Linked DNA regions of Pelobacter seleniigenes DSM 18267. The protein of the gene in region 1 binds, or shares a complex with, the protein of each later gene. Links are inferred from orthologs where the notes say so. Each region holds a gene or a part of one and is shown on either strand. Other genes may lie near its edges. The genes, in order: trxB and trxA.

What was found.
Region 2: the proteins of trxB (region 1) and trxA are in contact, whole or in part, in a crystal structure (PDB 1F6M), measured with the Escherichia coli proteins. The link is inferred for Pelobacter seleniigenes DSM 18267 from one-to-one orthologs.

Annotation. Positions count from the first base shown.
Region 1 is NZ_JOMG01000002.1:1,245,590-1,261,389, forward strand. What follows is about bases 12,609-15,562. They hold trxB (thioredoxin-disulfide reductase), read right to left. Parts: upstream 14,586-15,562; coding sequence 13,632-14,585; downstream 12,609-13,631. Other genes in these bases: N909_RS0108435 (YifB family Mg chelatase-like AAA ATPase), read right to left, coding at 12,609-13,549; N909_RS0108445 (hypothetical protein), read left to right, coding at 14,871-15,218; N909_RS0108450 (carbon-nitrogen family hydrolase), read right to left, coding at 15,397-15,562. In the rest of the region: ModD protein, read right to left, coding at 1-118; N909_RS0108380 (aminotransferase-like domain-containing protein), read right to left, coding at 215-1,450; N909_RS24525 (sensor domain-containing diguanylate cyclase), read left to right, coding at 2,043-3,614; N909_RS0108395 (Rossmann-like domain-containing protein), read left to right, coding at 4,021-4,767; N909_RS0108400 (DUF169 domain-containing protein), read right to left, coding at 4,923-5,909; N909_RS0108405 (TIGR04282 family arsenosugar biosynthesis glycosyltransferase), read right to left, coding at 5,902-6,741; N909_RS0108410 (molybdopterin-dependent oxidoreductase), read right to left, coding at 6,755-9,010; N909_RS23760 ((Fe-S)-binding protein), read right to left, coding at 9,065-10,240; N909_RS0108420 (MogA/MoaB family molybdenum cofactor biosynthesis protein), read right to left, coding at 10,537-11,043; cyclic pyranopterin monophosphate synthase MoaC, read right to left, coding at 11,040-11,522; N909_RS0108430 (NifU family protein), read left to right, coding at 11,711-11,938; more of N909_RS0108435, read right to left, coding at 12,020-12,608; more of N909_RS0108450, read right to left, coding at 15,563-15,800.
Region 2 is NZ_JOMG01000002.1:2,511,036-2,526,765, forward strand. Bases 12,450-15,333 are described here. They hold trxA (thioredoxin), read right to left. Parts: upstream 14,115-15,333; coding sequence 13,785-14,114; downstream 12,450-13,784. Other genes in these bases: N909_RS0114385 (deoxyribonuclease IV), read left to right, coding at 12,450-13,235; dtd (D-aminoacyl-tRNA deacylase), read left to right, coding at 13,235-13,684; N909_RS0114400 (SIS domain-containing protein), read left to right, coding at 14,311-14,889; ccsB (c-type cytochrome biogenesis protein CcsB), read left to right, coding at 15,057-15,333. In the rest of the region: N909_RS0114315 (FadR/GntR family transcriptional regulator), read right to left, coding at 1-410; N909_RS0114320 (response regulator transcription factor), read right to left, coding at 583-1,344; N909_RS0114325 (sensor histidine kinase), read right to left, coding at 1,349-2,692; N909_RS0114330 (thiolase family protein), read right to left, coding at 2,790-4,391; N909_RS0114335 (sensor histidine kinase), read right to left, coding at 4,677-5,498; N909_RS25745 (hypothetical protein), read left to right, coding at 5,518-5,682; N909_RS0114340 (response regulator), read right to left, coding at 5,708-6,382; prmA (50S ribosomal protein L11 methyltransferase), read left to right, coding at 6,678-7,601; N909_RS0114350 (16S rRNA (uracil(1498)-N(3))-methyltransferase), read left to right, coding at 7,601-8,335; N909_RS0114355 (RDD family protein), read left to right, coding at 8,365-9,756; N909_RS0114365 (hydroxyacylglutathione hydrolase family protein), read right to left, coding at 9,935-10,552; N909_RS0114370 (hypothetical protein), read right to left, coding at 10,540-10,761; dapF (diaminopimelate epimerase), read left to right, coding at 10,861-11,700; N909_RS0114380 (pyrimidine 5'-nucleotidase), read left to right, coding at 11,707-12,357; more of N909_RS0114385, read left to right, coding at 12,354-12,449; more of ccsB, read left to right, coding at 15,334-15,730. UniProt on the Escherichia coli protein: Participates in various redox reactions through the reversible oxidation of its active center dithiol to a disulfide and catalyzes dithiol-disulfide exchange reactions.

The DNA.
Region 1 (15,800 bases):
GCGCGGTAAAACTGATCCGCGCGGCAGCCCGATCCACCTCCAGCAGATGGGAGGTCAGATCAAGCCCGGGCACGTCCTCTTCAATCCAGCGTTCAATGGTCGAATCCGGGATAAACATCAACTACTCCTGTCAGGATAGCGGCACTATCAGGTCAGTGAAAAAGCCCATCCTCGGCCTTTTTCAAGCCCGGCCATGGGCTCACCAAGCTGTTTTTCAGCGGCCGGCTATTTTCAATTTTTCTCGAGTCGCAGCACCAGCCTGGGCCGCCAGCTGTTCTGCCAGGACCTCGCCAAGAATCTTGATCGCCTTGGTCAGTACGGTTTCATCAAACATGGTGAAATTCAACCGCATGGTCGCCAGCCCTTCCCCGACATGGGAATAGAAATAGCGCCCGGGCACAAACGCGACATTGCGCCGGATCGCTTCCTGGTAAGCCTGGTCCAGATCAAATCCCTCCGGCCCCTCGGCCCAGAGGAACATCCCACCTTGCGGTCGAGTCCAACGGAATTGTTTGGGGAAATAACGATCCAGAGCCGCCAGCATCGCCTGCTGGCGCGGCCGGTACAGGTCGATGATCTTGGGCAGGTGCTCCTTGAGGTAACCGCCGTTCAGGTACTCGGCGGCCAGCGCCTGGTTGAAGGTACTGGTGTGGAGATCAACGCCCTGCTTGCTCAAGACCAGCCAACGCTGAATCGGGGCCGGAGCGGCCAGGTAGCCGATCCGCAAACCCGGCGCGAAGATTTTCGACAAAGTCCCTGCATAAATAACGTTATCAGGGGCCAGGCTTTTGATTGTAGGAATCTGCGTACCCTGATAACGGAGATCACTATAGGGATCGTCTTCAAACAGCAGCGCGCCATGGCGCTGCAGAATCTCGGCAATCTGGACCCGCCGCGCCAGGGGCAGGGTCCGGCCGGTGGGGTTCTGAAAGGTCGGCACCAGATAGATGAATTTCACCTTGTGGCAACGCAGGACCTCCTCCAAAGACTCGGGCATCACCCCGTCATCATCGGTTTCCAGGCGGACATATTCGGGCTGATAAGGATTGAAGGCCTGCAGCGCGCCCAGGTAGGTCGGCGCTTCGACCGCAACCTTGCTCCCCTTGCCGATCAATATTTTGCCGATGGCATCCAGACCACCCTGGGAACCGCTGGAAATAATAATCTCCTCCCGGGTCAGGAAAATTCCCTTCTGCTTCAAATACTCGGCCAGAGCCGAGCGAAGTGGCAGAAAGCCTTCGGTCAGGTCGTACTGAAATGCCAATGCACCGTATTTCTTCAGGACCACCGCGGTCAGTTCCTCGATGAGATCCATGGGAAAGCTTTGCGGAGCCGGAATCCCTCCGGCCAGGGAGATCATCCCGGGTTGGGACACAACTTTAAGAATTTCGCGGATGGCACTTGCCGACATTCCAGTGGTGCGGTCGGCAAGCAAAGACTCATAGTCCATGATTGATTATTCTCCTGCGACAGCCTCATCAGCTGATTTCAATTTGGAAACCTGTATTTATTTGGATATCACGCGGAAAGAATTTGGAAAAGTGGTTTTTTGCCATTGCACAGAATTTATTCTGGGAGCTACTAAAAGTTCGTCAACGGACACTGACACCCTCAGATCTTGCGGCGTTCGATACCACGGACTATGACATGTTGTAATAATCCAGGCAGATCTATGCGTGCATGGCGTGGCATAAATTCAACCTTACTCAGAATATCAAAATATCAACAACGTCCCCTTTTTCACACGCAAAGCGTCATCCTTTAACAGCTCGTAAATCTCCTGCTGTTCGTTCCCACGTGCCGTGACGTGATAAAAAGCATTGGATATTGGATGCGTAACGGTCTAGCCATAATCGATGTCCCCTCTCTGCTGGATCAGTCAAAACAGCTCCATTTAATGAACGCCCCCTTGCTCCTACTGTCATGCCCGGTTGTTTCACAGAAGCCCGTTTACTGTTGCATCCTTTCGAACAGCTGATAATATCGAATTTCAATTTTGCCCGGCACTTGCTATCCGATTACTTTTCCCTAGATGCTGTTTCATGATTCAACTACTTGATATCAGGACCCTGTTCGCGGTCTGGTCTGTTCTCTGCTCTGTCCTTACATTTAATCTGTCAATGTTTTGGTTTTACAACCGTGAAGAAAAAGGTGCTGGCTGGTGGGCTCTGGCCATGTTGACAACAACATGTGGCTCTTTTCTGCTCGCATTTCAAGGTTTTTTGCCGTCTTTCATTTCAATTGTCCTTGCCAACACTCTGTTCATTTTGGGCTGGTCTTTGTTCTGCACAGGATTACGAAAATTCTTTCTCCTAAAAAAAGGGCTCGCCTGGGAGATAGCCCCTGTTCTGGTTTTGATCGGTTCGTTTCTGTATTACACCTATGCGCATCCTGATCTAGCCATCAGAATATGGATCTTTTCGATCCTGCTGTGTATTGCATCTTTTCGCTGTTTTTACCTGCTGCTAGATAGGTCCGAAACCGGTCTGAAAATGAGGAGTATTTCAGTCGGATACGCCAGCTTGTTTCTCGCTATTTTCTTCCTTATCAGAACTGTTTTGACCTTCTTTGACATCGGAACTCCCCAAGCCCAGTCATTTCTGTCCCCAAACGTCGTCACAGTCATCATGATGTTCATCCTTATCGGTGGATATGTTTCATTGACCATCGGATTAATCTCTCTTCCCGGGCAGCAAAGCAGGAATAAACTTCATGTAACGACCCTTAATCTGGAGAAGGCCAACCTGAAACTGCAGCAGAGCAAAGAATCCTTCCGCAATCTGACTGATAACGCAGTTGAAGGAATCGCGGTCGTACAGAACAAGCGGCTCGTATACTTAAATCCGCGCATGTGTGAAATGACCGGCTACGATAAGGACTCACTCCTGAATCTGGAATCCTTTTTGCCTCTCATCGCTGCCGAAGCAAGAGAGACTATGATGACCAATTATCTGAAGCGACTCGGCGGTGAAGCCGCACCAAATCGATACGAAAGTCTCTTTCTTAAACGTGATGGCACCATCTATCCGATTGAGCTCACAGGTGTGCTGATCAGCTGGAATGGAAGCCCGGCAACCCTGAACATCGTTTCTGATATCAGCGAACGCAAGGCTGCAGAAGAGAAGGTGCGGTTTATGGCTCTTCACGATAATCTGACGGGTTTGCCCAACCGCTATCTGTTACAGGAACGCCTTGAAAGGGCTCTCTCTATGGCCCGTCGAACCAAACAGCCCCTGGCCCTGCTCTTTATGGATCTGAACGGTTTCAAGCAGGTTAATGACACCCACGGTCATGATGTGGGAGACATGCTGCTTAAGGGCGTTGCAGACCGGTTGCAGACACTGATGCGGGATTCAGATACTCTGGCGCGTATGGGCGGTGACGAGTTTGTTCTTCTGCTTCCCCAGATAAACGGCCGGTCAGGCGTTGATATCCTGATGTCACGAATCGACGAGTCACTGCGACCCCCCTTTCAGTTCGGTTCTCTGAAAGTGCAGAGCAGCGCCAGTGTTGGTTGTGCGCTATACCCCGAGCACGGGAACACCGAAGAGGAACTTTTGAGTGCAGCTGACAAGAAAATGTACAACGTCAAACATCTAAAAAGAAAATTTTAACCACCCTCCTTTTAAAGCTTTTACCAAAGTGTTGAGAGCTATAGGACGTATGCAAGGTAATCACTAAGCCTTAACATCGCTGTCGTTATTAAACCTGTTCACGAGAAACCATAGGGGCCGCACCTGATTCTGCCCCTGCAATTTTGGACGATGGCTGCAAACGATTCCCTTATTTCAGAAAACTTCAGGACTCTCTGTCAATTTCAAACCCTAACTCAATGACAAGACCGGCCTGCCTTGTATGGAGTAAAAATATCCGCCAAAATAAGCTCCTGCCATAATACACATCTTAATCGTTATCTTCTCCCTTCCCCCCTTGGCATTCTTACCACCAGGGGCTATTATTTTCTCTCGCCCTTGTTCATCCACCACAACCACTTGCTGAACACTCTGAGAGGGACTTGTCATGTTTCATCAGCTGAAATCTTCATTTACCGAAATAGCCCGTGAAAACGGCCTGCTCGAAAGCGACATCAACATCACCGCCAAAAAATTGAGTACCGTCGAAGCCATTGGCGAGACCGAGCGCCGGGACTTTCCTCTGCTGCAGGGGAAAGAGAGTTTGATCCAAGCGGAATTCAAAGGCGCGCTGGGGCAGTCTTTTACGGATATGCCGATGAATTTCACAGGCAAAATCAGCGCTATTCTCAACCTGGAACTCCGTCACAATGGGGAAAGAGCCTTGTTTATCGCGACCCTGAATGCGGTGATGCGTTATCTGGGTAAGGCAGACAGAACCGTACACTGCAAAAACCAGGAACCGGAGCTCTGTGCCCGGGAAATTGCCGCAAAGGTTCTTGAACAGCACGGCAGCGGTGTCAGGGTTGGGATTATCGGTTTTCAACCGGCCATCATCGATAATTTCTGTCAACTCCTTGGCCCAGAAAAGGTCAGGGTGACGGATCTTGATCAGGATAATATCGGCAAGGAAAAATACGGCGTGCAGATCTGGGACGGAGCCAGCCGGGGAGAAGAGATTTTCCAGGCCTGTGACGTTCTGCTGGCGACCGGCTCAACCATCGTCAACAATTCTCTTCCGCAACTGCTCAGCCATGCGGAAACCTATCACAAGCCTCTTTATTTTTTCGGCACAACCATCGCTGCAGCCGCGGCACTGCTCAACTTGAACAGACTCTGTCTCCAGGCAGCCTAGGCTTCAACAGCCTGGCAGGACCGGATCATGACCCGGATATGGACAGTGCCGATCCCTTAACGGAATCGGCACTGTCTTTTTTTCAAGCTATTTTGAGAGTTCTATTTCGCGGATGTTAGATACCCGGTGGCAGTCGGCAATAGCCGCCCCACAACTCAGATATTGGGCGGCAAGTAGATCTTGTTCCGCGAATCCGTAATCGCCTTCTGGCCGAGCTTCTGCAACCCCTTGATCAGTTCCGACATCTGTGCCCGCGGGACGCCCATGAACATCAGGTCATCGCTGACGTCCGAACTGGCCCGACAACCGTAACAGCCGAAGGAAATATTGAACTTCTGGCTGGTATAGGGGAGCAGGGTGGTCTCCACACACTGGGCATTGTAGCCGCTGGCGTGGAAATCGAAACGATGCCCGGTGTAATAGGCGGCGCTCATGCAGAGCCACATGATCTGTTCCGGATTGGCGATAATGGCGATCACGTCGGGGGTGGCCGCCGCGTTGTGCAGCGGTGTCACCAGGGTCGCCTTGGTGGAGCGTTCCGGCAGGCGCGGCCGTTCCTTGATCATCTGCCGGGCCGCCTCCATGGAATCCAGCTTGCGGAAATGGATATACATTTCGCCGCTGGCCAGTTTGGGCGGGATTTCCGTCAAACCAAGGATATGGGTGCCATCCGGACAGGCATGACATTGGGCCGGCATGAGCAGGGATTTGCCGCGCCGAGCCATCATCAGGGATTGACAAAAGCGAAGCTTGACCCTTGGAATGGCCACATCGGGAAGCGCTTGATCCTGACGAATCAGTGAAATCGCCACTGGGTTCCAGCGCAAACGCAGGGTATCGAAGAGGACTTGGTGCCACTCCCGATACAGCTCGCGTTCTTCATCCGGCAACGGAGGAGCGCTCGGCTGAACCTGTTGCTTCCGGAGCTCGGCCTCGGCGTGATTCTCTATAATCTCAATGGCATTGACCGGACATTGGCCGACACAGGTGTCGCAGGCCCAGCACTCCGTCTCCCGCACCGGGCTGGCAATTTTGTGCTGGTCAGCCGCGATCTGCTGTAATTCGAAAACATCCACCGGACAGAAATTGACGCACATCCCACAGCCGGTGCAGCGTTGCTGGTTAACCCGGACTTCAGGCATCGATCAACTCCCGCGGATCATGGTCGCTGTTGGGGGGGGTACAAACCGCCAGCCCGACTTCTGCAGCCCAGGCCAGGAACCGTTGGGGAACCACCACCTCGGGTTGAAAACGGCTGGTATATTGCTGCGAATGGGCCAGGCTCAACGCATGGGCCAGGTCCTCGGTATTGTCGATATCAGCTACCGTCTCCAGGGCGGCCACCGGGATATTGCCTGCTTCACAGATGTTGATGATCGCATCCAGGGCGGAGACGCCGTCAGTATTGTAAAAGACCCCTTCGAAATCCATCGGCGTTTTACTGGTCATCCCGACCAGAGAGACACCACATGCCTGGCAGGGGCAATGCACCAGCCCCAGCCCTGACTCCTCGGCCCCAAAACGTCTCAACCAGCGAAAAGCCTGCATGATATTGTTGGTGGTCATCTGCGGCTGGTCACCGCCGATGGCCACAGCACTGGCATAACCACGCGCCCAGAGTTGCTGAAACGAATCGTTGAAATGTTCGTTGAAGTTGCTCCCCTGGTCGGCAATGAAGTGAAGGGGTACATCGCTTTCAATTTCGGCAAAAATCTCTTTAAGGCGGGGATGATCAGCGGCAGGGGTGGCACAGACAAAGAAATCATAGCTGTCCTGCCCGTTGCTGACTTCACTCTGCAACAGTTCAAGAGCCCGGAACCCGACCTCGGCCGTGTCGAGCATCACCGCCCGATAAAGATCGGCGGCCTCTTCCGGTGTAAAAATACCACCGGCCTCTTTGGTCAGGCGGGTTTTGGTCAGCCCGGGGGTCGGGACTTTGGTGAAAAAAATCAGCGCGTGCTTTTGACTGCTCATAATTAGTGCTCCTTTAGGCTTCGGACAGGCTACAGTTCTCAGAAAGGTCCGATTTTTCACTGTCAACCGGATAGATCCGGCACGGGATATCATTATATTTCCACTGGCCGAGGAGGGGATCGGCGTCCTCAATATCAGCCTGGGTCAGCAGGTTGGCATTGGCCTCGAACAGGCCGCCCAGGTGTGGTTCGGTCAGGTCCTGGTCCGGGAACCACCAGCCGTAGTCCACGTTCACCACCTGTTCTTTCATGGCACAGATTTTCAAGGTGAATTTTGCCCGGCCGCGAGCGGTTTCCACATACACCTCCTGGCCGTCGACAAAACCCAGATCACTTGCGGTTTCCAGACTGATTTCAGCTTCCGGCTGTTGATTATTCTTTTTCAGCGTCTGCAGCTGGCGGAAGGACGAAGCCCAGTAGGGCTGCTTGCGCCCGCCACTGATCAGGGTCAGGGGAAATTCCGCGGTTGGTTTGGCACAGGCCTGATGCTGCGGCAGCGGTTCGGCACCGAGTTCGGCAAGCAGTTCGGAATACAGTTCGACTTTTCCGCTGACCGTTGCAAAGCCAGGCTGTCCTGCTTGCTGCAGCTGTTCATGCTTGCCGTAGCTGGGCGGTGGACAATAGAGTCCGGTCTGGCAGAAACCGGCCCAATCCATACCCAGAGGGGCGACGATATCCTCAAGGCTGTCGGTAAAGGTTTGCCAAGGCCACTCCCGGTTCTGACCGCAGCGAATCCCGAGGTCTCGCCAGAAGGCGAAATCGGTGCGCCGCTCGAACAGCGGTTCGATTGCTGCCGGTCCGCCATAGGCGAGGTTGGCAACACCGGCATTGGTCTGCAACACCGGTCTTTCCAGGCTGCCGGCCATGGGCAGGACATAATCGCTGAGGGCGGTGACCGGGTTGTGAAACAGCTCAAGGGAGACACTCAGCTCAAGGTTGCGCAGCGCGCGCTCGATCAGCCGGCTGTCCGCCTGGGACAATAGCGGGTTGCTACCACTGACGATCATGGCCCGGATCGGATACGGCACACCGTTCAGCATGGCCCGCCAGACCAGGTTCGGCTGGGCCGAGGTCAGATAGCGGGCCGGCAACCGCTTGCCGTGTTTCATGGTTTCCTGCGTCAATCGCTCGTAACCGGCATAACTCTGCAGGAGAATCCGCTCCCGCCCGAGCTGCTTGCTGCGCTGCTCTGCGCTGAGCCGTTCGGTCAATTCCAGATCGATTTCCGGGATATAATCGGGCCGTTCCGAGACCAGCGAGGCTCCGCGCCGGTCGACATTGCCGGTCACCCCCTTGAGGCAGGCGATGCCGCGGTGAACCTGCATGCTGTTGGCGCCGATCTGGTCGATGCCTCGACCGTGAAAAATCGAGGCCGGCCGGGCCTGGCCATAACTGCGGGCAGCGGCAATGATCTGTGCGGCGGGAATTCCGGTCAGCTCGGCGGTATGGGTCGGGGTATAAGCCCGCACCCGGTCGCGCAGCTGGCTGAAACCATGACACCATTGTTCGATAAAAGCCGCGTCGATCAACTGCTCGTTAATAATCACCTGCAGTAAACCGAGGGCCAGGGCCGCGTCGCTGCCCGGGCGCGGGGCCAACCACTGGGTGGCCAAGGCAGCGGTTCGGGTGCGGCGTGGATCGACGACGATCAGCGGTTTGCCGGTTCTGCTGTAGGCAAGGACCGTGCGCCAGAACAGGGAATTGTCCGATTCAGCCGGATTGACGCCCCAGAGAATCAGACATTCGGTGGTCTCCGGGTCGATTTCGTTTTCGAGGGGCCAGCCGAAGGTCAGGCTGTTGACCCAGATCGAGGGATTCCAGCAGATCTGACCGATCCCCATATTATTCGGACTGCCGAACAGGTTCAGGAAGCGATGCAGGGGCCAGAAGGTGGTATGCGGTCCACCGATGGAGGTGGCCAGGGTTTCGCCGCCGAATTGCGCTTTCAACTCCAGCAGGCGTTCAGCGATCTCGTCGAGGGCATCTTCCCAGCTGATCTGTTGCCACTGGCCGCTGCCGCGCTCCCCTTTGCGCTTCAGCGGATAATTGATCCGTTCCGGATGATACAAGAATTCCACATTGCTATGGAAACGCCGGCAACCATTAACAATACCCTCATTATATGGATATCTTTCAGGGTCAGGCTTTATTTTAACTATTTTATTGCCTTCGCTGAACACCTCGATTCCGCAGAGATAACTGCAGAGTCGGCAGTTCGCCTTGCGCCGTCTGCGAGCGATAAAACGATTCTTTCCGGGTTCAGAACTCATCTCTCCTGTCCTCTCTCAGCATGCCAGCGGCATAGCGGCACCGCGCACGTCACGTCACTCTTCTTGACCTGCGCCGTTCAACAGCGCCAGATTGCGTTGCCCCAGTTCACCCTGCCACATCAGTTCCAGCTGTTGTTGCAAGCGGTCGTGATCTATCTCGATGCCGAATATCAATTCGAGGATATGCACAACCCGAGCCGGTTCCGAACACTGCTGCGCCTGCACGGCGCTGAGGTTGGCTGTCCCCTGCAAACGCTTGACACAGGCCATACAGGCACTGACGCAGGTTTCGGTCCCGGTCTGGGCGATTTCGGCCGCCCGGCGTTCGGCCCTGGCCTGACTCAGCTCCGGATTGACCATGGAGACGATTCCGCCGGCCCCGCAGCAGAGAGTCTCACTGCCGTGGTGGGTCATTTCCACGATCTCCGCGCCCTGCAACAGGGTCCGCAGCGCCTGACCGATCTGCCCGCTGGCGCGATCAGGGCAGGAATCATGAACGGTCACACCTGACTGGCCGGCAAGCCGCAGGTCGGCTTCGACCATCAGCGTAAACAGGGAACTGACCTTGATATCGGTCAGAGAATTTTGGAAGTGATAGTAACAATTCGGGCAGGCGGTAATCAGTTGCTTGACCCCTTTGGCGGCAAACTGTTTCGCCAGCCGGGCAAGGTATTGTTCGCCCCGCTGTCCCAGGCCGATATTGTGCAACGGCAGTCCGCAACAGTCCGCACTGAAACCGACCTCAAACCCTTGCTGCTGCAGCCACCGATGGGCTGCCCGGGTCAACTCCGGGGCAAAGCTGGCCAGGCTGCAACCAGGCCAGAACAGGGTCGGTCCGGTCAACTTTTCCAGATCACTGAAATCAATTTCCCAGGATTGCCGATAAAGGGAAAAAAAGTGCGCTTGCTGATCGACCAGCATGGGGCGGTAAGCAAGCGGGTCGATGCGCTCCTGCTCCATCAACACCTCGCGCGCCGCCTGAAAGAGGTCGCCCGGATTCAGGTCCAAAGGGCAGCTCTGACTGCACAGACCGCACAGAGCACAGTGCTGAACGGCGCTTTCCATCGACTCTGCCAGCCTGGCCCCGGCGACCAACTGTTCCGCCAACTCGGCCGGGGGCACTGCTAATTGCATCAATATTTCACAGGATCGGGAACAGAGACCGCACCCTGTACAATCAGTACGAAAACGCTCCAGAACAGAACGACTCCTGTCGGTTACTGCTGTCATCTGCGACCATCCTTGCCGACTTGAACAATGCTTGTTCGGCAGCGGCTTTGCTCAACGTTGAACATCCAAGAATTTTCTATCACCGAGGCTCAAGAGCCACCCCTGCCGACAACCTCTGCCTGGGATGAAGAGGCAAAGATCATGCCACTGATGCTACCCCGGCAAATGCCGCCAGCCGGTTCGCTTTTCCCCGACCTCTCCTTGATCGGCCGTGAGAGTTCGGCCCATTCCCATTGTCTAAGGATCTATTTTGGGACGCTCTCAGGCACCTGTCTCATTTTGAGACAAGCCTCGAACTACCAGCTGAACTGCCGTGCGCAATCTTCCGGATCGCCACACATCTTGGCAATTCCATGGTCTATCGCCGGCCAGATCGCGGCAATATTTTCCAGGGCCGCCTTAGGGCTTCCCGGCAGGTTGACAATTAGTGAATTCCGCCGAATTCCGACTACGGCTCGCGACAGTGCGGCCATGGGGGTTTTGTCCAGGCTGCACAGCCGCATCAGCTCGGCTAGACCCGGCACCAGCCGCTCGACCACGCTTTCGGTCGCTTCCGGGGTGACATCCCTAGGCGATAACCCAGTGCCGCCAGTGGTCAGGATCAACTCGGCCAGGGCACGATTGGACCAATCGACCAGAACTTCGGTAATCAGATCAAACTGATCCGGCAGAATCAGGGTTCTGACCGTCTTGACCCCATTGCCGGCCAGCCAGGCGGCAAGCGCCGGCCCGCTTTCATCGATCCGCTCCCCGCGCGCACCCTTGTCGCTTAACGTCAATATGGCTGCCTTGAATCGTTTCATCCCCGCTCCTCCCTTCGATAGACACCGCTTTTTCCACCTTCTTTGTAAATCAGTTTGACCTCTTTGAGACTGATCGACTTGTCGCTCCCCTTACACATGTCATAAATGGTCAAAGCAGCCAGCGCTGCTCCGGTCATTGCTTCCATTTCCACCCCGGTTCGCTCGAATGCCCGGACCGTACAGCTCACCCTGACCACGCCATCAGCAAGTTCCTGGGCGAAATCAACGCTGACGGAGTGAAGCGCCAACGGATGGGACAAGGGGATTAAATCCGGGGTTTTCTTCGCTGCCATGATCCCGGCTAGTCGCGCGGTACCCAGCACGTCCCCTTTTGCGATGCCACCGTCTTGAATTGCTTCAAGCACCGCCGGTGGCATCACCACCACGGCCTCAGCCGTAGCCGTTCGCAAGGTTTTATTTTTGGCACTTACATCCACCATCACGGCGTTTCCCCGTTCATCGAAGTGATTGAAATTCATACCAGTTCCTCCCCTGTTCTGTGGTGATGTCGCCGCCCTTGTTCGGTTTGGCACATTTATGGCAAATCGTTTACTTAATGAATCTTTTCGGAACAACTTTGCACACAAAGTGCCAAGGATCGGCCAACAGCAGACAGACACCCGACCCGGACTGAATTTTTTACGTCAGCAAGCTAAAGGAGGAAACGATGGAGAATGAAATCAAGGAGATCATCGCAGGATTAAAAGCGGGCATTGAGGGGGAGGGCGGAAAAATCGAACTGACCGGAGTCCAGACAGACGGCACCATCTGCCTGGAACAGAGGGAAGACTGCGCCAGCTGCCTGGCGACGGTCTGGACCCACCGGTTGCGCGTTGAAAGGGCTATTAAAAAAGAGTTCCCGGAAGCAAAAATCGAAGTCCAGCTGGTGTCCTGAGTGCCCTGGTCGGCACTCAGGCTGTTCCCGGCCAAAACGCTGAGGCGGCCAAGTCTGCGCCGGGACGGTTTCGGCAGCCGGCTAGACGGTCTTGCGATCCAGCCCCCGATACTGAATGGCTTCACTTAAGTGACTGGTATCGATCTGCTCGGCTCCGGCGAGATCGGCAATGGTTCTGGCCAGTTTGAGAATCCGGGTAAAGCTGCGCGCCGACAACCCGAGCCGATCGGTGACCTGCTCAAGGAGCCGCTCCCCGGCGCTGTCGAGCTGGCAGAAACGCCGGATATGGCGGGCTTGCATCTGGCTGTTGGTCAGCAGGCCGAAAGGCGCCAGCCGTTCGCGCTGAATGCTCCGTGCTTGATTGACCCGCGCGCGGATCGTCGCGCTGGTTTCCGCCGGCCGGATATCGGTCAGATCCTTATGGGGAACCCGCGGCACCTCGACATGCAGGTCGATCCGGTCGAGCAGCGGCCCGGACAGCCGACTGCGGTAACGTTGAATCATCGCCGGGGTGCAGCTGCAATCATGCTGCAAATCTCCGAAAAAGCCACAGGGGCAGGGGTTCATTGCCGCCACCAGCATGAAATCGGCCGGATAAGTCAGACTCAGGGCTGCCCGACTGATGGAAACCTGGCCGTCCTCAAGGGGCTGCCGCAGCATCTCCAGAACATTTTTTTTGAACTCGGGAAATTCATCAAGGAAGAGGATTCCGCGATGGGCCAGGGAAACCTCGCCGGGGCGCGGATAGCTGCCTCCACCGATCAGTCCGGCATCGGAGATGGTGTGATGAGGGGAACGGAACGGTCGCTGCTCGAGCAAGGAATGATTGTGCGAAAGCAGTCCGGCCACCGAATGGATCTTGGTGGTCTCAAGGGCTTCTTCAAAGGAGAAATCGGGCAAGATGGTCGGCAGACGCCGGGCCAGCATGGTTTTGCCGCTGCCGGGCGGACCGCTCATCAAAATATTGTGCGCTGCGGCCGCAGCAACTTCCAGCGCCCGCTTGACATGCTCCTGACCGCGCACCTCTGAAAAATCTTCCCCTTCAACGAGCACCGCCTGCTCCGGGCGAACCACGGAAGAGCGAAACGGCTCGATGACCGTGGTCCCGTTGATCAGCGAGACCGCTTCACCAAGGTCGCGCACGGCAAAGATATCCGGCCCGGCAACCACGGCCCCCTCTTCGGCATTGTCCGCCGGCAGGATCAGGGCATAATCGCCCCATTTCCTGGCGGCCACGGCAATCGGCAGGACTCCGCGGACCGGTTTGATCCGCCCGTCCAGGGACAGTTCGCCGAGCAGAATGAAACGGTCCAGCTTCTCTTTATCGACAATCCCGGTTGCACAGAGCAAACCGATGGCAATGGGCAGGTCAAAGGCAGCGCCATCCTTACGGATATCAGCCGGGGCAAGATTGATGGTGATCCGGCGGGCTGGAAAATCATAGCCGGAATTTTTAATGGCCGACTTGACCCGATCCTTGCTTTCCTTGACCGCCCCCTCGGGCAGCCCGACCGTGGAAAATTGCGGTAATCCCTGGGCAATATCGACTTCGACCTCGACCGGATAGGCATCTATCCCGATCAAGGCCCCTGAACAGACCTTGGCTAGCATTCCCCCCCCCTGATGATCCCGGGCATCCGGTTTGACACACCAACCAATGCCCGGCTGGTCTTATTGCATGAACCCGGCTAAATCAACCTTCCGGATGTGTTTCCAGATGCTCCAACTCGTCAATATATTTTTCAGCCATAATCGCGGCCACAGCCCCGTCACCGACCGCTGTGGAAACCTGTTTCAGCACTGTGGTCCGGCAATCTCCGGCAGCAAAAATTCCGGGAACCGAAGTCAGGGTATCCTCGCCGGCGATAATATAACCTTCTTTGTTGGTTTCCAACAGATCGGCAACAAAAGCCGTCGTCGGGGTAACCCCGACAGCGACGAAGATCCCCTGCAGCTCGATGCTGCGAGTCGCCCCACTCTGAGTATCGCGCAGAACGGCGCCGGTCAATCCACTTTTATCCGACTCCAAACTGTCGACAACCGAGTTCCAGGCCACCTCGATCTTCTCATTGGCCAACGCCCGGTCCTGCAGAATCTTGGTTGCCCGCAGCTGATCACGACGATGGATCAGGGTCACCTTGCTGGCAAAGCGGGTCAGATAAAGGGCCTCTTCAACTGCAGTATCTCCGCCGCCGACCACCGCGATGGGCACATTCCGAAAGAAAGCACCGTCACAGGTCGCGCAATAGGAGACCCCTTTGCCGACCAGAGCCGCTTCCCCCTCGACCCCAAGTTTTTTCGGCACCACTCCGGTGGCAATGATAACCGCTTTACAGGTCATTTCCTTGCCATCGACAACAAGGGTTTTCGTCGCTCCGTTATCAATGATCTTGTCGACACTGCCGTAACCGGTTTCCAGTCCGAATTCGGTGCAATGCTCCTGAAAACGCATCATCAGTTCGGGTCCTTCGATGCCGCCGGGATACCCCGGCCAGTTTTCAACCAGGGTGGTCGTCATCATCTGCCCCCCCAGGATCATCTTCTCCAGCATCAGGGTTTTCAGGCAGGCACGAGATGCGTACAGACCCGCCGTCATTCCGGCCGGACCGCCGCCTATGATAATCACATCATATTGTGTTTCACTCATGGTGAGAACTCCTTGCATGGCAACAAACAAATGCGCATTCTTGCATATCCCGGGGGAAAATGGAACTCCCTAGGCTCGGGCGGGAAAAGTCAGGCCGCAAACCTTTGCCGGCACAGCAAAAGCCCACTCATACCGACCGTCATGCAAAATCAATTATTCATTCAATTTCAATCGCAGACCAGGAACTCAGTCGACCAGATTTCAGCAGCATCCCGGAAAAATCGCCGCAGCTTGTCTTTCCCCCCATTAGCAGGTAATATGGCGCGATTATTCAGGAGTCCCCAGATGTTGAAACTGATCAAATATTTCCTGTGGCTGGTGGTCATTCTGGCCCTGTCTCTGGGCTTCGACCAGTTGATGGTGCAACTGCCCCTGCCTGCCCCGGGGTTAAAGCAGACCCAGGAGTTCTATGTCGATTTCCGCAGTCGCCTGATCGGCCTGTTGAACGGCTCGATAGCTGCTCCGGCCGATCCCATCAACACCGTGATCAGTGCCAAAACCCATCCCCCAAAAACCAAGCAAGCCAGTCGGCGTTACCTGTATGTCGATGCTGACGGGAACCTGCAGTTTGCCGACAGCCTGCAACAGGTTCCCGCCCGTTATCGTGATTCCGCGCAGCCCATGGCCGAATGATCGCGGCTGCTGCAGTTAGTTAGTTTTCAGATTGGAAACGAGCAATTTTTCGTTGTGGCAAGGAATCAAGGGCTTATGCGGAGGGGTAGTTCTTTACGCCGCACAAATAAGCCCGCAGATTGACACCGTCACGGCGGAAAAGGGCCGTTTCCAGATGAAAACTAGCTAATGCCGCTTATCAGGGGGTCCCATAGATGTCGGCACGCCGATCTTCCAGGATCCTGATCTGCTGACGGTATTTTTCCATCTCGGCAAAGTCACAGGTTGCCACCAGTTCAGTGTCCTCTTCCCCGGCAACCTGGAGCAGGTGTCCGAGGGGGGAAACGATCCGGCTGGCGCCGAAAAAGTCCAGTTTTCCCTGCACCCCCTGACAATTGGTGGCCACCACAAACAGCTGGTTTTCAATGGCCCGGGCCTGGACCAGGGTCTGCCAGTGCTCAAGCCGCGGTTTCGGCCATTCGGCGGGAAGGCAGATGATTTCAGCTCCGGCCAGGGCCAATTTACGAAACAGCTCGGGGAAGCGCAGGTCATAGCAGATCGCGATGCCCAGCCGACCGACCGAGGTATCCACGACCAGGCTGT
Region 2 (15,730 bases), 1.3 Mb from region 1 along the record:
ATAATGGTAAACAGTTGGCGCAGGCGATCCAATTCTGGTTTTTCGGCTCTCTTTGCTGCCAGGTAAGCCGACCAGGTTTCCAGGCCGATGCGGACCTCGGTCAAGGCATGCAGCATGCGTGGATCGCGCCGCTCAACCATATTGGCCAAGGGATCGGCCATGGTTGCGTCTGCCAGTGAACGGACAAAGGTTCCACCCCCCTGGCGAGATTCAAGGAAGCCCATGGCTTCCAGCACCATAATCGCTTCGCGCACCGAAGGGCGGCTGACGCCAAGCAGCGTGGCCAGTTCCCTCTCCGAGGGAATGCGCTGTCCGGGGCCCAACTCACCGCGTGAGATAAGCTCTTTAATCTGATCGACGATTTCTTCCGAGAGCTTTTTGGGGCGGATCGGTTTGAATACGGTGGTCATGAAAATCTCCAAAGTTTTTGGTAAGACCTTTTAGCATAAAATAGGGGTTTTAACAAGATAAGATGGAGAATTTCATTCTCTAAAAATAGGGTTTTATCGGCTAGTAGGACGGAAATGACCAAATCCACTAATTTCTTAACTGAATGGACTAGCTCAACGTCAAGTTCTTGATTTAAAAAGTATCTTTGGGTTTGTTGTTGCGCTGAAAGCGCTTAAACCAGGTTTGAAAATCCTGTTCTTCGTTTTCCATTTCAAAAGCGTTGATAAGTCCCCGCGCCAGGGAGACCGCTACCGCCCGGTTGCGTAAATTAAAGGAATCTCCGTATTTATCGCTATGAAACTGTTCCTGATCTATACCCAGTTTGCTGTACAGGGAATTGAGTCTGCTCTGCACCCCCCGCCTGGACAGATAGCGCCGTTGGGCAATCAGATTATCGGTCAGACCGAGGGAAATATCGAGCAGTGCCTCGTATTCGATATCGGAGAGGGCCGTCAGGGAATGGCCGGCCCGCCCTTGAACTTTGCGAACTTCGGGGGCAATCCAGCATTGTTCATCGATCAGTACGGTGTGGATGGCTGAGGCAATCCGTTCTTTCGAGCTGGATTTGAGGATATACCCGTAGACTGTTTCCGGAGGAACGATTTTGGCCAGGGCTCGCACGTACATTTCGTCTTTGAACTGGCTCCAGAACACAATGCGTGCCGCCGGTTTTTGCTGCCAGAGTTCCCGGGCAAAGTCAATACCATTGAGTTCGGGCATCTGAATATCGCTGATGACCAGGGGCGCCTCCTGATTGAGCCCCAATTCCAGGGCGGCCTGACCGTTGTGGGCATGGGTCACGCTGACCTCTTCATCCCAGGATGATATCAGCAGTTCAAGAAACTCAAGGTCTTTGGGGTTGTCTTCGGCGATGATGATTTTCAATGGTTTCATGGTGTTATCCCTTGACGTGGTCGGTGCTGCAGGGGAGTGTCAATTCGAACCGAGTGCCACTGGAAAAGCGGGAGGCGGTCCAATTGACCTCAGCACCAATTTTTCTGGCCCGCTCCCTGATATTGTTCAGGCCCCGTCCTTCGTGATGAGCCGGTAACACCGGCAGGCCCCGACCATTATCTTCAACGGACAGGACCAGTACCGTATCGCGCAGTTCCAGGTCAACTTCATAGCGATTGGCCCCGGCATGCCTTAACACATTACGGATCGCTTCAATGGCGATGCGGTAAAGGGAGAGCTGTTGCAACCGGCCCAGTTGCAGATTGTTGATGCGCGGGTCGGTATGGAAATGGTAAGCGGGCAAATCGTCTGAGTCGCAATGTTGCTCCAGATGTGCTTCAATGGCTGCGCCAAGGCCGAGGATATCCAACGTCTGCGGATGCAGATTGTTCATGATTTCACGCAGGTTGGAAATAGCCCGGCCCAGATCCTGCTCCAGGTTGTCGATGCGTTCCCTGAGCTCTTTTTCGGGGAGAGTCGGCTCCAGATTCTGCAGGCCGCGCAGAATGCCGGAGAGGTCGGAAAGAGACTGGTCGTGAAGATCCATGGCGATGCGCCGACGTTCTTCCTCCGCCCCTTCAAAAAGTTTTTCACTACCGATAACCTGGGTCAGTCGTTTGGTCATCCTGTTGATGGAGACCGCCAGGGTGTCCAGTTCGTCGCGAATGCGGTCGGGAGCAGGGGGCAGATCAAGCTTTCCATCTGCGATACGCACTGCGTTGTGGGACAGATCCTGGATGCGGTGCAGGATCCGGCGACTGAAATACGTCGAGATAAACAGCCCGAGGATAATGGCCAGGACCAGGATGGACATGGAGACCACCGCCGCCCTTTCGACCAAGTGGTCAATGTCCTGTTCCTGGGTGGAGCGCAGTTTGTTGAGATAGACCTGAGTCAGATTGGACAGCGCAGACAGTTCGGCCCTGAATTTGGCAAAGGATTCGGCAGTCTGTTCCGGTTCCGGGCTGTTGCCGGGGTTTAACTCCAGGACCAGGCTTTTCAGCAGCGAAATCTGCCCTGATTGCTTGAGCGGGCCGAACGGCTCAAGGCGATCGACTGCCGCCAGCAGGCGTTCGTAGAGGTCAGCCATAAGGGCCATATCTTCAGGCGCAGCCATCCCGGTATATTGCAGCGTCCGCATGAGGAGATGCAGCCTTCTTGCGGCCATGTCCGCTTCAGCGACGGCGACAAAGGTGGTGCCGATGGCTCTGGCTTCCGCTCTTTTGGCGGTGAGGTTCCAGTACGTGTACTGCATAAACCCCAGCACCAGAACCAAGAGAATCAGCATCGTTGCAGGAGCCAGAAGGACTTGTTGTTTAACTGTTATCCGCATCGACGCAGATTATCATGACAGGGCTGTTTTTGCACTGTGCAGATGCGCAAATTTACTCCTTTTTCCGGCGCAGATGACGCATTGCCGTATCCGCGATTTCGACCACCCCCTCAATGGTTTTACGATAGAGTCGACGAATCGGGACATCGTTGATGCTGAGCTCGCCATCGACCTGTTGCAGCTGAATTTTATCGCCGTATTTCAGGCCCTCAAGGGAAGCCGCAGTTTCCGGGGCGACGCCGATCAAAAAGCGGTAGTTCTCGCTTTCATGCTTTTTGGAAAAAACCAGCAGGGTGCGTTGGGCTTTTCCGGTGCGGAAATCGAACCGTGAGGTTTTGGCCAGTAACTTGGCCGTGCATTTATGTTCCTTCCCCAGTATCGTTTCCAGGGTGATGTCGGCCGGTTTCAGCCGGCCGAGTAGCGGTCTGCCCTCTGGCCGATAGGGTACCGCCCCACGGCTGAGAAACTGCTCCTGGGTTTCCAAGAGGATGACGACGTTATTGTTGATCGGCCCGCCGATGGAATGGGATAGGGCTGCCTGGTAATCGCCGCTGACGAGCATTTGATGATTTTCAACGATCTGGACCATTCCGGTTGCGCCGAGGGGGTGGCCGCGGCCTTTCAGACCGCCGGTGAGGTTGGTCGGAAACAGTCCGCTCGGTCCGGTCAGTTTTTCATCGAGCAGCCCATCCAAAAGATTTTTACGGGGAACAACACCAAGGTCAACTAAGTTGATGGCACCGAAGCCGTTAAAGGGGTCGTGCATGTTGATATGGACGGGAGTATTCAGTTCGTGCAGGTTTTTAAGCCCGGCCATGCCCAGCGCCTGAGCCAAGGCAATGCGAGTCGCCGGAAAACTGGTGTAGGTCAGGCGATCCGCAATGGTCGGGATGTCGGTGCCGGAGCCAACCCCTGACACCCGGACCCGGCTCTTCTGCGAGGTCAGCAGGCAGGCCGCAATTCCGTCGGACATGGGGCAAAAATCGTAATAATGGAGAGGGTCGTAATACAGATAATTTTTCCCCCCATCCATTTCTGCCAGATACTGCTCTGCCGGGATTTCATAGTTGAGATGAGCGTTGGGGTTTTGTGCGGCATAGTGATGGGACCGCTCGGTCCAACGCGAGGTATAGTGGCTCCATTTTTCCAGACTCAAGCCGAATTCCTGGATCAGGGACTGGGCAACCAGCGCTCCGCAGGCAGGCATGGTCAGCCCGTATTCGGCTTCTTCCCGGTCGATGACCCCGGCGACTATTTTGGTGGCTTCACGGGTTGAGACATCACTCATTTTCTGAATGCCGAGGGCCAGGACATGATCATGTTGCCCGGATGCGACTTCCATGAAAGCCGCTTCAAAAGCGCTAGCTCCCGAGGAGGATGCGGTATCGACCAGAACGGACTTTGCTCCGCTGATCCCGAGCCGGCCGCTGACCTTAGCCGCAACATTGTCGATCCCTGAAAAAGCAAACGGATTCTGGGAGCCGACCACAACACAGCCGATGCGGTCCTTGTCGATTTTGGAATTGTTCAGTAATGGCTGAAGTGCGTCGACCAGTTCGAAAAAACTCATTTTGGGACGGTGTCTACCGTTGTATTTGCCGACGGGCAGCATGAAAGAGTCTGCCAGGTAAACTGCGCGGGGTTGAAAAAACATGAATTCTGACCTCCTGAAGGGGATGTGGCGTGGAGAATGGGCTGGGGAACGGGTCGGCATTCTGAACCGGCTTTGCTGTTCCACCGAGCTCCGGCGAAATTATAACAGGCAGATGGTTGTTTTGAAAGTTGGTAGAGCAAGAAGGGCAGGAGAGTAAGGCAAAAAAAAGCCCCAAAGACCTGGAGGGGGGGTAGGTCTTCGGGGCGCGAAACCTCCGAAGAGGTTTCTGGAAGTACTTATACTAAAATCGTTCAGAAAAGTGAACTAAAAAAATTTAAAGTTTATTTAATCGAAATTTTCGCTTTCGGTCAGCGGGAGCGTCACGCTGAAGCGGCTTCCCTGGCCAGGGGTTGAGGAAACGCTGATGGTTCCATCGTGGGCTTCGACAATCCATTTGGCGATGGACAGACCGAGGCCTGATCCGCCGTCATTACGGTTAAGGGTTTTATCAACCCGGTAAAAGCGTTCGAAAATAAGTTCCAATTCTTCTTGGGCGATGCCGATGCCGCTGTCGCTGATCGTTATTCTGACCTGGTCCCGATCGGTCAGTTCGATATCTATCCCGACCTTCCCCCCCGCGGGCGTATATTTGATCGCATTGGTCAGCAGGTTTAACAGGACCTGTCTCATTCGCAGGTTGTCCGCAAGAATAAAAATATCCTGGCGGGGGCAGTTCAGGTCTACGCGGATACTTTTTGCTGCAGCCAGCAATTGGGCCTGGTGGTGCAGTTCGACAATAAGCTCCGGCAGATAGATGGGCTCCATTTTTAAAGGAATCTGTCCCAGGTCGCTTTTGGAAAGCAACAGCAGGTCCTCGATCAGGTAGCTCATGCGACTGATCTCTTCAAGGTTTGATTCCAAAACCTTTCTGAGTTCTTCCTGATCCCGTCCACTGCGCAGGGCGAGCTCTGTTTCGCCGCGCAAAATGGTCAAAGGCGTCCGCAATTCATGGGTAACATCTGCCGCAAACTGTCTTGACCGGCGCAGATTGTTGGCCATTCGCTCCATCAGCGCATTATAGCTTTGGGCCAGCTCCTGGACTTCTGCAGGATCGGTACTTTCCGGAGTGAAAAAGAGGGGCTCAACTTCCGGATCGGTTTTATTCATGAGCTGAATCAGGCGATTGATGGCAGATGCCTTTGCATGTTTATATTTTCGCTGCTGGTTGTTTGAGCAGGTCAATGCGATTGTTCCTCCCAATAATAATATGGGTCATCTTGGGGTGGTGGCGATTGGCCGGCTGTTTGTTGCAGAGCAGGCCAATCAATTCTCAATATTTTCTTCATCATAAATGCAGATGACCCTGGAGACCAGGGTCAGTCCGAATCTTTCAGGACATAGCCGACGCCCCGGACGGTATGGATCAGTTTTTTGTCGAAATCACGGTCAATTTTTTTCCGCAGATAATTGACATAGACGTCAATGATATTGGTAAAGGAATCGAAGGTGTAGTCCCAAACATGTTCAGCGATCATGGTTCGAGTCAGAACCTGATTCGGGTTCCGCATGAAGTATTCCAGCAGGGCGTATTCCTTGGCGGTGAGGTCGATTGGCCGGTTATTGCGCCAGACATTGTGGCCAACCGGGTCCAGCCGCAGATCGGCAAAATAGAGTTCGGCCCCGCGGTCCTGTGAGCCACGGCGGATCAGGGCTCTGACCCGTGCCACCAGCTCGGCAAAGGCAAAAGGCTTGGTCAGGTAGTCATCACTGCCGATGTCCAGGCCGGATGCGATATCCTCAACGGTGTCCTTGGCGGTCAGGCACAGAATCGGGGTCGAGATGTTTTTTTCACGTAACTCCTTGATTGCACTCAGGCCGTCTTTCTTGGGTAGCATGACATCCATCAGAATAAGATCATAACTGGAGCTTTCCGCCATGGCGATACCGCTTTCGCCGTCATGGGCAACATCAACAGTAAAATCTTCTTCTTCCAGGCCCCGCTTGATAAAACTGGCGACCTTTTTTTCGTCTTCGACAACCAGGATCCGCATCAATGAGTCTCCTTTTGGTCAATGCCGTTGCACCTGTATCTAGTGGTGCGGAATATTAAAAACCCCGCCACCAATTTGTTGAAATGGGTTTGGTAAAGGGTTGGTTTTAATCTGAAAAAATAATATCATGAGGTTTTACTAGCTCAGGCTCATGAAAATCAGATTAAACTTTAGCAGAGTCTAAAAAAGTGCGCAAGGGCAATGATAGATTCTTTTAATTATTTTTGTTTATGGTCAGAGTGTACAAATTTACTGATTCCTTATTGTTTTCATTGATAGATTCTGTTAATTAGTGATGATGAAAAATGAATGGATTGCGATAGAGGTTGGTGTTCCTGGGGCTTGGGTTGATCTGGTCAGCGTCTTGCTTGCCGATTGCGGATGCTCCGGCGTTGTTGTTGAAGAACGGCAGCTGGATACCTTTGTGGTGCCTGACGATGCCCTTGACGCGGAGCGGATTTATCGGCTTAAGGGCTATTTTGAGGCGGACTGTTCCCCCGAACAGCTGGTGACGAAGGTTGCAGTGGCCCTGCGCCAGGCCCCGCTGCCGGATGAACTGTCCCTGGAAGTCCTCCTCGGCGAGACCGTCCAGATTGAGGACTGGTCCGAACAGTGGAAACAGAATTTTTCCGCTTTTCGCGTCGGTGAGCGACTGGTGGTCTGTCCCAGTTGGGAAGAGGCTCAAGTTGCTGCCAATGATGTGGTCATTGAGATCGATCCGGGGATGGCGTTCGGGACCGGCTCGCATGCGACGACCAGATTATGTCTGGAGGCCATCGCGGAGCTGCTGGCCAGCCCCACGCCGCCCGCTCAAATGTTGGATGTTGGAACCGGCTCGGGCCTGCTGGCATTGGGGGCCGCGGCCCTGGGTTGCGCAGCGGTGCTGGCCAATGACATTGACCCGATTGCCTGTCAGGTCGCCCGCGAAAATGTGCAGAAGAACGGTTATCAGGAGCGCATTAAAGTAACGGAGACGCCCCTGGAGTCTCTTCCGGGATCCTTTGATCTGGTCGTTGCGAATATCCTCGCGGAAGAGAATGTCCGGCTCGGTCCTGCTTTTATGGCGCATTTGCGGCCGGGCGGCTGGCTTGTTCTGTCCGGGATTTTGCGGGAGAAAGAAGCGCTGGTGCGCGCGGGTTTTGACGGTTTTCCGCTGGAATCCTTTGCCAGTCGTTACCTGGACGACTGGGTCTGCCTCCTTTATCGCCGGAATCGTTGATGCGGAGTTTTTTTATTCCCGAACCAGAGCTGAGTTGCGGCAGCGTGCTGGTGCTGCCGGCGGAACAACGAAAACATATCAAGACCGTTCTCCGCCTGAGTCCCGGCGACGAAGTTGAACTGTTCAACGGCACCGGACAGGTTGCCAGGGGGGTTCTGGACGCTTTGGATCAGGTGCAGGTTCTTCAGGTTGAGACCCAGCCTGCCGCAGCCTGCCGTTTGACCCTTCTCCAGGGTCTGCCGAAGGGTGAAAAACTGGAGCTTATCCTCCAGAAGGGGACGGAGATTGGGGTCAGCTGTTTTCAGGTGGTGGCGATGGAACGCAGCGTTGGCCGTCTCAAAGCCGAAAAAAAAGAGCAAAAACTGGGGCGCTGGTGGAAAATCATCCAGGAAGCCGCGCGCCAGAGTCGCCAATATCACTTGCCTGAACTCCAGGCTGATTTGTCTTTACCTCAGGCGTTGGGCCAGGTGCAGGCTGATTTGAAGCTGGTGCTGTGGGAAGAGGAAGCCGGTTCGTTGACAGCAGCTCTGCCTCGCCAGATTCCGCAGAGTGTCGCTGTCATCATCGGACCCGAAGGAGGCATCAGCCGCAACGAAATCGAACTGATCAAACAAGCCGGGTTTGTCCCTGTTGGGCTGGGGCCGAGAATTCTCCGCACCGAAACCGCTGGGCTTGCGATAATGTCGATTTTACAATATCTTTATGGTGATTTTGCTACGGGCCGACATGGTTGAGGAACCGTGCTCAGAGGAAAGGAAAAATCATGAGATGTCCCAAGTGTGGCTTCAACAGTTTTGACTATCTCGACAACTGCAAAAAATGCGGTAAAGACCTGGTTGAGTTCAAAGAGCGTTACGGAATTAAAAGCGTCCTGTTCCCCGGACAGACGGTTGCTGGTGAAACAGCGGTCGAAACCGATTTCGATGCTGATGCCGCGGTTGCCGCTGCAACGGCTTCGGTCGCCGCTGCACCTGTTTTCGAAACTAGTCCGGAACCGGAAGCCCCGACCGCCGAAAGCGATGATTTCGGCTTTGATTTCATGGGGGACAGCACCGAGGATGACGATCTTTCCTTTGACGAGCTTTTTGAGGAAGCTCCGGAGGACGAAGATGTCGAGGAAACCCTGGAAGGCCCAAAGGCCAAAGCCGAAGCGACGGATAGTACTGATTTTTCCTTCGATCTGCCAGAGGAAGACGATCTGGAGGATGATTTCGGCTTTGATCCGGATGAGGATAGCGCGACGAATGCGGCCAAAAAAGAACCGGGAAAGGACCCCGCAGACCCTTTTGATTTTCCGGAGTCCTCTGCAGCCGAGGGGACTCCGGATGCTGAATCTACGGCGGATTTGTTCGACCTGACTCAAAACGAAGCTGAGGCCCTGCTGGACGAGAGTCCTGCTATGCTGACGGACTCCTTTGCCGTTGCGGAGGAGCAGGATGATCTCTTCAGTGTGGCGGAAGAGATTCCCGTCGAACCGGATGCTGAGCTGGCATTGGACGAGCCCGATCTGGCGCCGACCCCTGTGGTCTCGGCACCAGCCGAAGTTCGCGACGAGGAAGCGGTCTACGCTGAATATTACCGGCAATTCGATGAGCTGGCTGAGCAATTGGCGAGTGTCGACGAGGAGGTTACTGCCTCGCCTTTGGCGGCAACTGCTGTGCTTGACGATAGCGACGAAGCGATTGATGATGAAGTTTCCGTTTTGGCCACTGAAGAACTCGACACGGCCGGTTTGGGCAAGCGTCTTTTAGCGGGGTTTTGCGATATCATCGTGCTGGCTGTGGTCGGCGGCAGCTTTGTTATTGCTGCCGAAGCTGCCATGGGAGGGGTGAACGATCAGCTGCTCCCCTCTGTGACCACCTTGCTGGACCTTTCTATCCCTTACTTCCTGGTGTTGTTTTCTCTGTTCTTTGGCTATTTCACCCTATTCCATTTTTTGGCCGGACAGACGCCGGGGAAAATGCTTACCGGTTTGCGGGTTGAAACCATCGGCGGCGATGCCTTGGATTTTCCTCATGCTTTTCTGCATACGGTCGGCGGTTTGCTCCAACTGCTGCCCGCCGGACTCGGGTATCTCTCCGTTTTTGCCAATCCGCAACGCCGCGGCTGGAATGATCGTCTGGCAGGAACCCGCGTGATCAATCTGAAGCGCTAGCGGGTGGTAGGAAAAAAAGCCTGCCGAGCCATGAAGGGACGCACAAAATCGATGACGGTCTTTTTGCGCGGTGGGGAAAAGCGCATTACTCGCCAACTGCTTGAACATTTCAGAGATGAACCTATTTAATGACCCGCTTGGGTTCTGACCGACTGAGTGCCTGGGCAGGTTGGTTCTCTCAGGCCATTCTTAGTCTGATAAAACTCTGCAGGTCGGGACATTTCAGGAAATCATTATGCTCCAGTTCCCAGCCGATCGTTGAGGTCGATTGGGGTCCGTAGTCGTGCCCCGGGTAGATAGTGGTGTCTTGCGGCAGGGTTTTCAAGCGCTGCAGGCTATCGTAAAGGGCTGCCACATCACTGCCCGGCAGATCCGCCCGGCCACAGCGACTGACAAAGAGGGTATCGCCGGTTATCAGCTGCAGGCCACTGCGAAAGACGATCGATCCGGGGGTATGCCCTGGAGTGTGCAGAACCTTGAGCAGACCGTTGCCAAGCTGGATGGTTGAACCTTCCGAGAGGATGATGTCCGGGTTTGGCACGTCCTGGGGGTGGGCCGCCAGTTTTGCTCCGGTCGCTTCAATAATGGCCCCGTTGCCGGCGACATGATCCCTGTGGCCGTGGGTATTCAGCAGCAGTTTCAGGTCGACGTTCAATTCCCGTGCTTTTTCAAGCAGGCGTTCGGGATGCATCGAAGGGTCAACGGCCGCGCCATGCATGGTTTCCGGACAATAGACCAGGTAGGAGAAATTATCCATGTCACTGGCCGGAATCTGAATGATGTTCAATATGTCCATTGGTCCTGCGGTTCCTCCTGAGCAATCAGGCGAATCTCCCGGTCGATGATTTTGAAACGCTGTCCGGTGCTCCGGACCAGCCATTCATCGCCTTCTTCCGGCGGTTGCGGGAACTCGCGGTTGCCGAGGAACACATCCTCATTGTTGATCATTCCCCACCAGTCAAGCGCCCCGGTCTGCCAGATTTTGGTTTTTAGAAAAAACGCCATGATTTCTCCGGAAATAAAACGTTAAGAGTTGAGAGCATGAGATAGTCTCATTATATTATCAGAGAGCTTCATATAATCACAACGGTCCAGGGGGTGAAAATGAAATTTACCAAAATGCATGGTATCGGCAATGACTATATTTATATCGACTGTTTTCAGCAACAGGTGGCCGATCCCGAGGAGTTTGCGCGCCGTGCCAGTGACCGACATTTCGGCATCGGTTCGGATGGGCTGATCCTGATCCTGCCTTCGCAAGTGGCAGATGTGCGCATGCGGATGTTCAATGCCGATGGCAGTGAGTCGGAAATGTGCGGCAACGGGATCCGTTGTGTTGCCAAGTACGCTTATGATCACGGGTTGGTGCGGAAGACCGCGCTGCAGGTTGAAACCGGCAACGGGGTGCTTGATTTGCAGCTGTTTCTGGGGAGCGACGGCCTGGTGGCCAAGGTTCGCGTCAACATGGGCCTGCCGATACTGCAGCGTGCCGCCATCCCCATGACCGGTCCAGCGACCGAAACCGCCGTGCTGGTTCCCTTTGTGGTTGCCGGTCATACCCTTGAGCTGACCTGTGTTTCCATGGGCAATCCCCACGCGGTGGTCTATGTCGATGATGTTGCCGCCTTTCCGGTCACTGAAATCGGACCGCAGATCGAAACCAGCGACTGGTTTCCGCGCCGTACCAACATCGAGTTTGTCCAGATTGTGAGCCGGACAGAGGTGATCCAGCGCACCTGGGAGCGGGGTGCAGGGGAAACCCTGGCCTGCGGAACCGGGGCTTCGGCGGTTACCGTGGCCGGCGTTCTGACCCGCAAGACCGAGCGCAAGATCTTGAATCATCTACGCGGCGGTGAGCTGGAACTGGAATGGCTCGACAACGGACCGGTGCTGATGACCGGCCCTGCCGTTGAAGTGTTCAGCGGCGAATATGAACCGAAATAGGCGGGTATGAAAGCGATACTGTTTGATCTGGATAACACTCTTTATCCGCGGGAAAAGGACCTCTTTGCGCTCATCGATGTGCGGATCAACCGTTACATGGAAGAGATCGTCGCCATTGATCCGCAGGCGGTCGATGGTTTGCGGCGGCGTTACTGGAAAGATTACGGCGCCACCCTGCAGGGGCTGATTCGCCATCATGGGGTCAATCCGGAAGATTATCTGGACTATGTGCATGCCGTGGACGTCGCCAGCCGGCTTTCCTGCGATCTGCGACTGCAGAGCGTGCTGGCCGGGTTGCCGGCACCCAGCTATGTTTTTACCAACGGCTCCCGCGATCATGCCGACCGGGTGGTCAACGCCCTGGGGCTGGACGGGCTGTTTGTGGATGTTTTCGACATCCGCATCGACAATTATCAACCGAAACCGAATCCCGGACCCTATCACAAGGTTCTTACCCAGTTGCAACTGACCGGTGAGCAGTGCGTCATGGTGGAAGATCAGCCGCAGAACCTGCAAACCGCCAAGCAGCTCGGAATGAAAACCGTGCTGGTCGGGCCGCAGGATCCGCAGAACAGCTTTGACTTTGTCGATGCCTGGATCAGGGAACCGGCGGATATCGCCGGATTGCTGGGAATCTGGGCGGGAGCTGCCGGGTGAGTCGGCCTAGCACAACAGAGTTGTTGATCGGCGCCCATGTCTCGATTGCCGGTGGTATTGACCGAGCCTTCAGCCGGGGGGAACTGATCGGTTGTTCCGCAATCCAGATCTTTACCCGCAATGCCAGCCGTTGGCAGGCAAAATCGCTGAGCACAGAAGCCATCGCCGCGTTTCGTAGCGCCCACGCAAATAGTCCCATTCGCTATGTGGCAGCCCATGACAGTTACCTGATCAACCTGGCCAGCCCGGATCCGGAGCTCAGGAAAAAATCGATTGATGCCTTTGTCGATGAACTGGTTCGTTGCGAGCAGCTGGGCATCGGTGATCTGGTCATGCATCCCGGTGCGCACATGGGACAAGGGGTTGCGGCGGGTTTGCAGACCGTTGCCGCCAGCTTTCGCAGCATTTTCGCTGGAGCTCCGTCCAGGGTCAGAGTTCTACTGGAAAATACCGCCGGCCAGGGGACCAGTCTTGGCGCCCGGTTTGAGGATCTGGCAGAAATCTGCAGCCTGGTCGGGACGGAACGGTTTGCTGTCTGTTTTGATACCTGTCATGCATTTGCCGCCGGTTATGATCTGCGCAGCGCCCAGACCTACCATGAGGTGATGGCTGGTTTCGATCGTCTGCTCGGTTGCGACCGGCTGGCGCTGTTTCACCTCAACGACTGCAAGAAACCTTTGGGTTCGCGGGTGGATCGGCACGAACATGTGGCCAAAGGGGAGATCGGCCGGGCCGGGTTTGCCGCCTTGATGAGTGATCAGCGCTTTGCCGACACACCGAAAATACTGGAAACTCCCGGTGGCCCGGAGCATTGTCATGACCTGGAGAATCTGGCCCTGCTGCGCCAGCTGGCCGGGTCGAAAGAAGGAATCTGCTGATGAGAGCAGTGATTCAACGGGTGAGTCAGGCCGGGGTTAGTGTCGCCGGGCAACGGATAGCCGCGATTGGTCAGGGATTGCTGGTTCTGCTGGGGATTGAGGACGGTGATGACCGTGCGGCCGCCGATTACCTGGCGGAAAAAACTGTAGGGCTGCGGATTTTTGAAGATGCGGTCGGTAAGATGAATTGCTCGGTGGCGGATTGCGGCGGGCAGATTCTGGTGGTGTCGCAGTTCACCCTGCTGGCGGACTGTCGCAAAGGACGACGGCCCAGTTTCTCTTCAGCGGCGCTCCCCGAGCAAGCAGAGCCTCTGTGCGACTATTTTGTTGAACAGGTCAGCGCTCGCGGCGTGGCCACCCAAACCGGTAAATTTCGCGCCGATATGGCGGTCGATCTGGTCAATGACGGGCCGGTGACCATTTTACTGGACAGTAAAAGACAGTTCTGAGCTGGGCTGCGATCTGGCCGACGGCGGAGATGCTTTGGGGCGGAGATGATTGGAAAACAGGCCCCGATCCTGTGGATCGGAGCCTGTTTGGTGGTGGCTGTTAAAGAGCTTTCTGGAGCAGATTCTCAACCTGGTTTTTCGGCACGGCGCCAACCAGCTGGTCAACGATTTCGCCATCTTTGAACAGGATCATGGTGGGAATGCCACGCACACCATACTGACCGGGAGTGGCCGGATTTTCATCGACATTGACTTTGCCGATTTTGATCTTGCCTTCATATTCTTCCGCCAGTTGATCGAGCACCGGGGCGATCGCTTTGCAGGGTGCACACCAGGTTGCCCAAAAATCGACCAGAATCGGTGTTGCAGATTTAAGAACGTCAGCTTCAAATTGAGCGTCGGTAATTTCGAGTACTTTGTCGCTAGCCATCGACTTCTCCTTTTTTCCAGTAGTGGCTTTTCTGTTTCGGTGAATTGATATTCGAACTCAAATATATAGAGAAGATTACAGAAAAATCAAGTTGTATTCCGGTGTCCGCTCGCGCTTGACAGCAAGGGTGCCGGTCCATATTATGCTTGTGCCGAGCTTTCCTGAGTTTTGGGGGAACCGGCTCTGGAGGTAAAGAATGAATCAGCAAATCAACGAAGCGTGCGCTCAAGTCCTCGCTTTGCACGAAAAATTCTGTCAGGAACAGAACGATCAGATGGTGGCGCTGGCCAAACGGCTCGCTGGTCTGTTTGCCGAAGAGGGGCAACTCCTTCTGGCCGGACACGGCCATATGGCGGCTATTGCCCAGCTGATGGCGGCGCAATTTGCCTTCCGGCTTGATTTCGACCGCCCGGTCCTGCCGGCGCTCTGCCTCGGGAGTGATCCCCTGCTGAGTGCTCGGATGATGGCGGAAGGGCAGTTCGAACAGCATTTGGTACGCCACTATCGTGCGGTCAACAGCCAGCACCATCTGTTGCTGGTCTGCTCCGACGGGTCTGCTGCTCCCGAACTTCAGGCCCTGGTTGAAGAAACCCTGGAAAACGAGCAGGCCGTGGTGCTGTTGTCCGGCGATTGCCGCAAAGACCCTCTGTTCAAGGATGATCTTGACGTCTGCATTGACCTGGCCACCGATTCTATGCCACGGCTGCTGGAACTGGCTCAATTTGCCGGTCATCTGCTCTGTGAGCTGGTCGAAAAAGAATTATTCGGCCGTTAGAAAAAGACTGCTTCGAAACGGCTGAAGCGCCAAATTGATAAAATCTGTAAGGAAAATAAAAAAGTTGACACACGAGATTGGTGAACAATACAATCTCCCGACTTCATGAGAAGCGGTAACCGAATGATGTTTTATCATCGCGGGTCCGAAGCGCCGGAAAGGGTACCATGGGAACCTCGACTCTGTTGACCTCTAGCACCACTCTGATCTATCTCACCGCGAGCATTCTTTACCTGGCCGCCATGATCGGCAAAAAAACCAAAGCAGGACGGCTGGGGCGTTGGTTCCTGCTCGTCGGGGTCATCGTCCATGCGGGCTCTTTTGCGGTGCTCCACTCCAGGGTCGGCGGGACACCGGTGACCAGCCTGCAGGAATCCCTGTCGTTTTTTGCCTGGTGTCTGGTGCTGCTCTACCTGTTACTGGAATTGCGCTTCCGGCTCTCGGTGATGGGCTCTTTCGCTGCGCCGTTGGCCTTTGTGCTGATGGTTGCCAGCGCTTTAAGCCCCAATGTGGTGGTGCAGTTGAACCCGCTCTTTAAGAGCTGGCTGTTCCCGGTTCACATTACCCTTGCTTTTCTCGGCAATGCTGCGTTTGCGCTGTCGTTTGGTGCCGGCATCATGTATCTGGTGCAGAACCGCATGCTGAAAAGCAAACATTTTACCGGTATTTTCCAACTGTTGCCCTCGCTGGATACCCTCGACAAAGTCAACTACACTTGCCTGAGTGTCGGTTTTCCACTAATGACCCTCGGTATTATCAGCGGTGCCTTCTGGGCCAATACCGCCTGGGGCAGTTACTGGAGTTGGGACCCGAAAGAGACCTGGGCGCTGATTACCTGGTT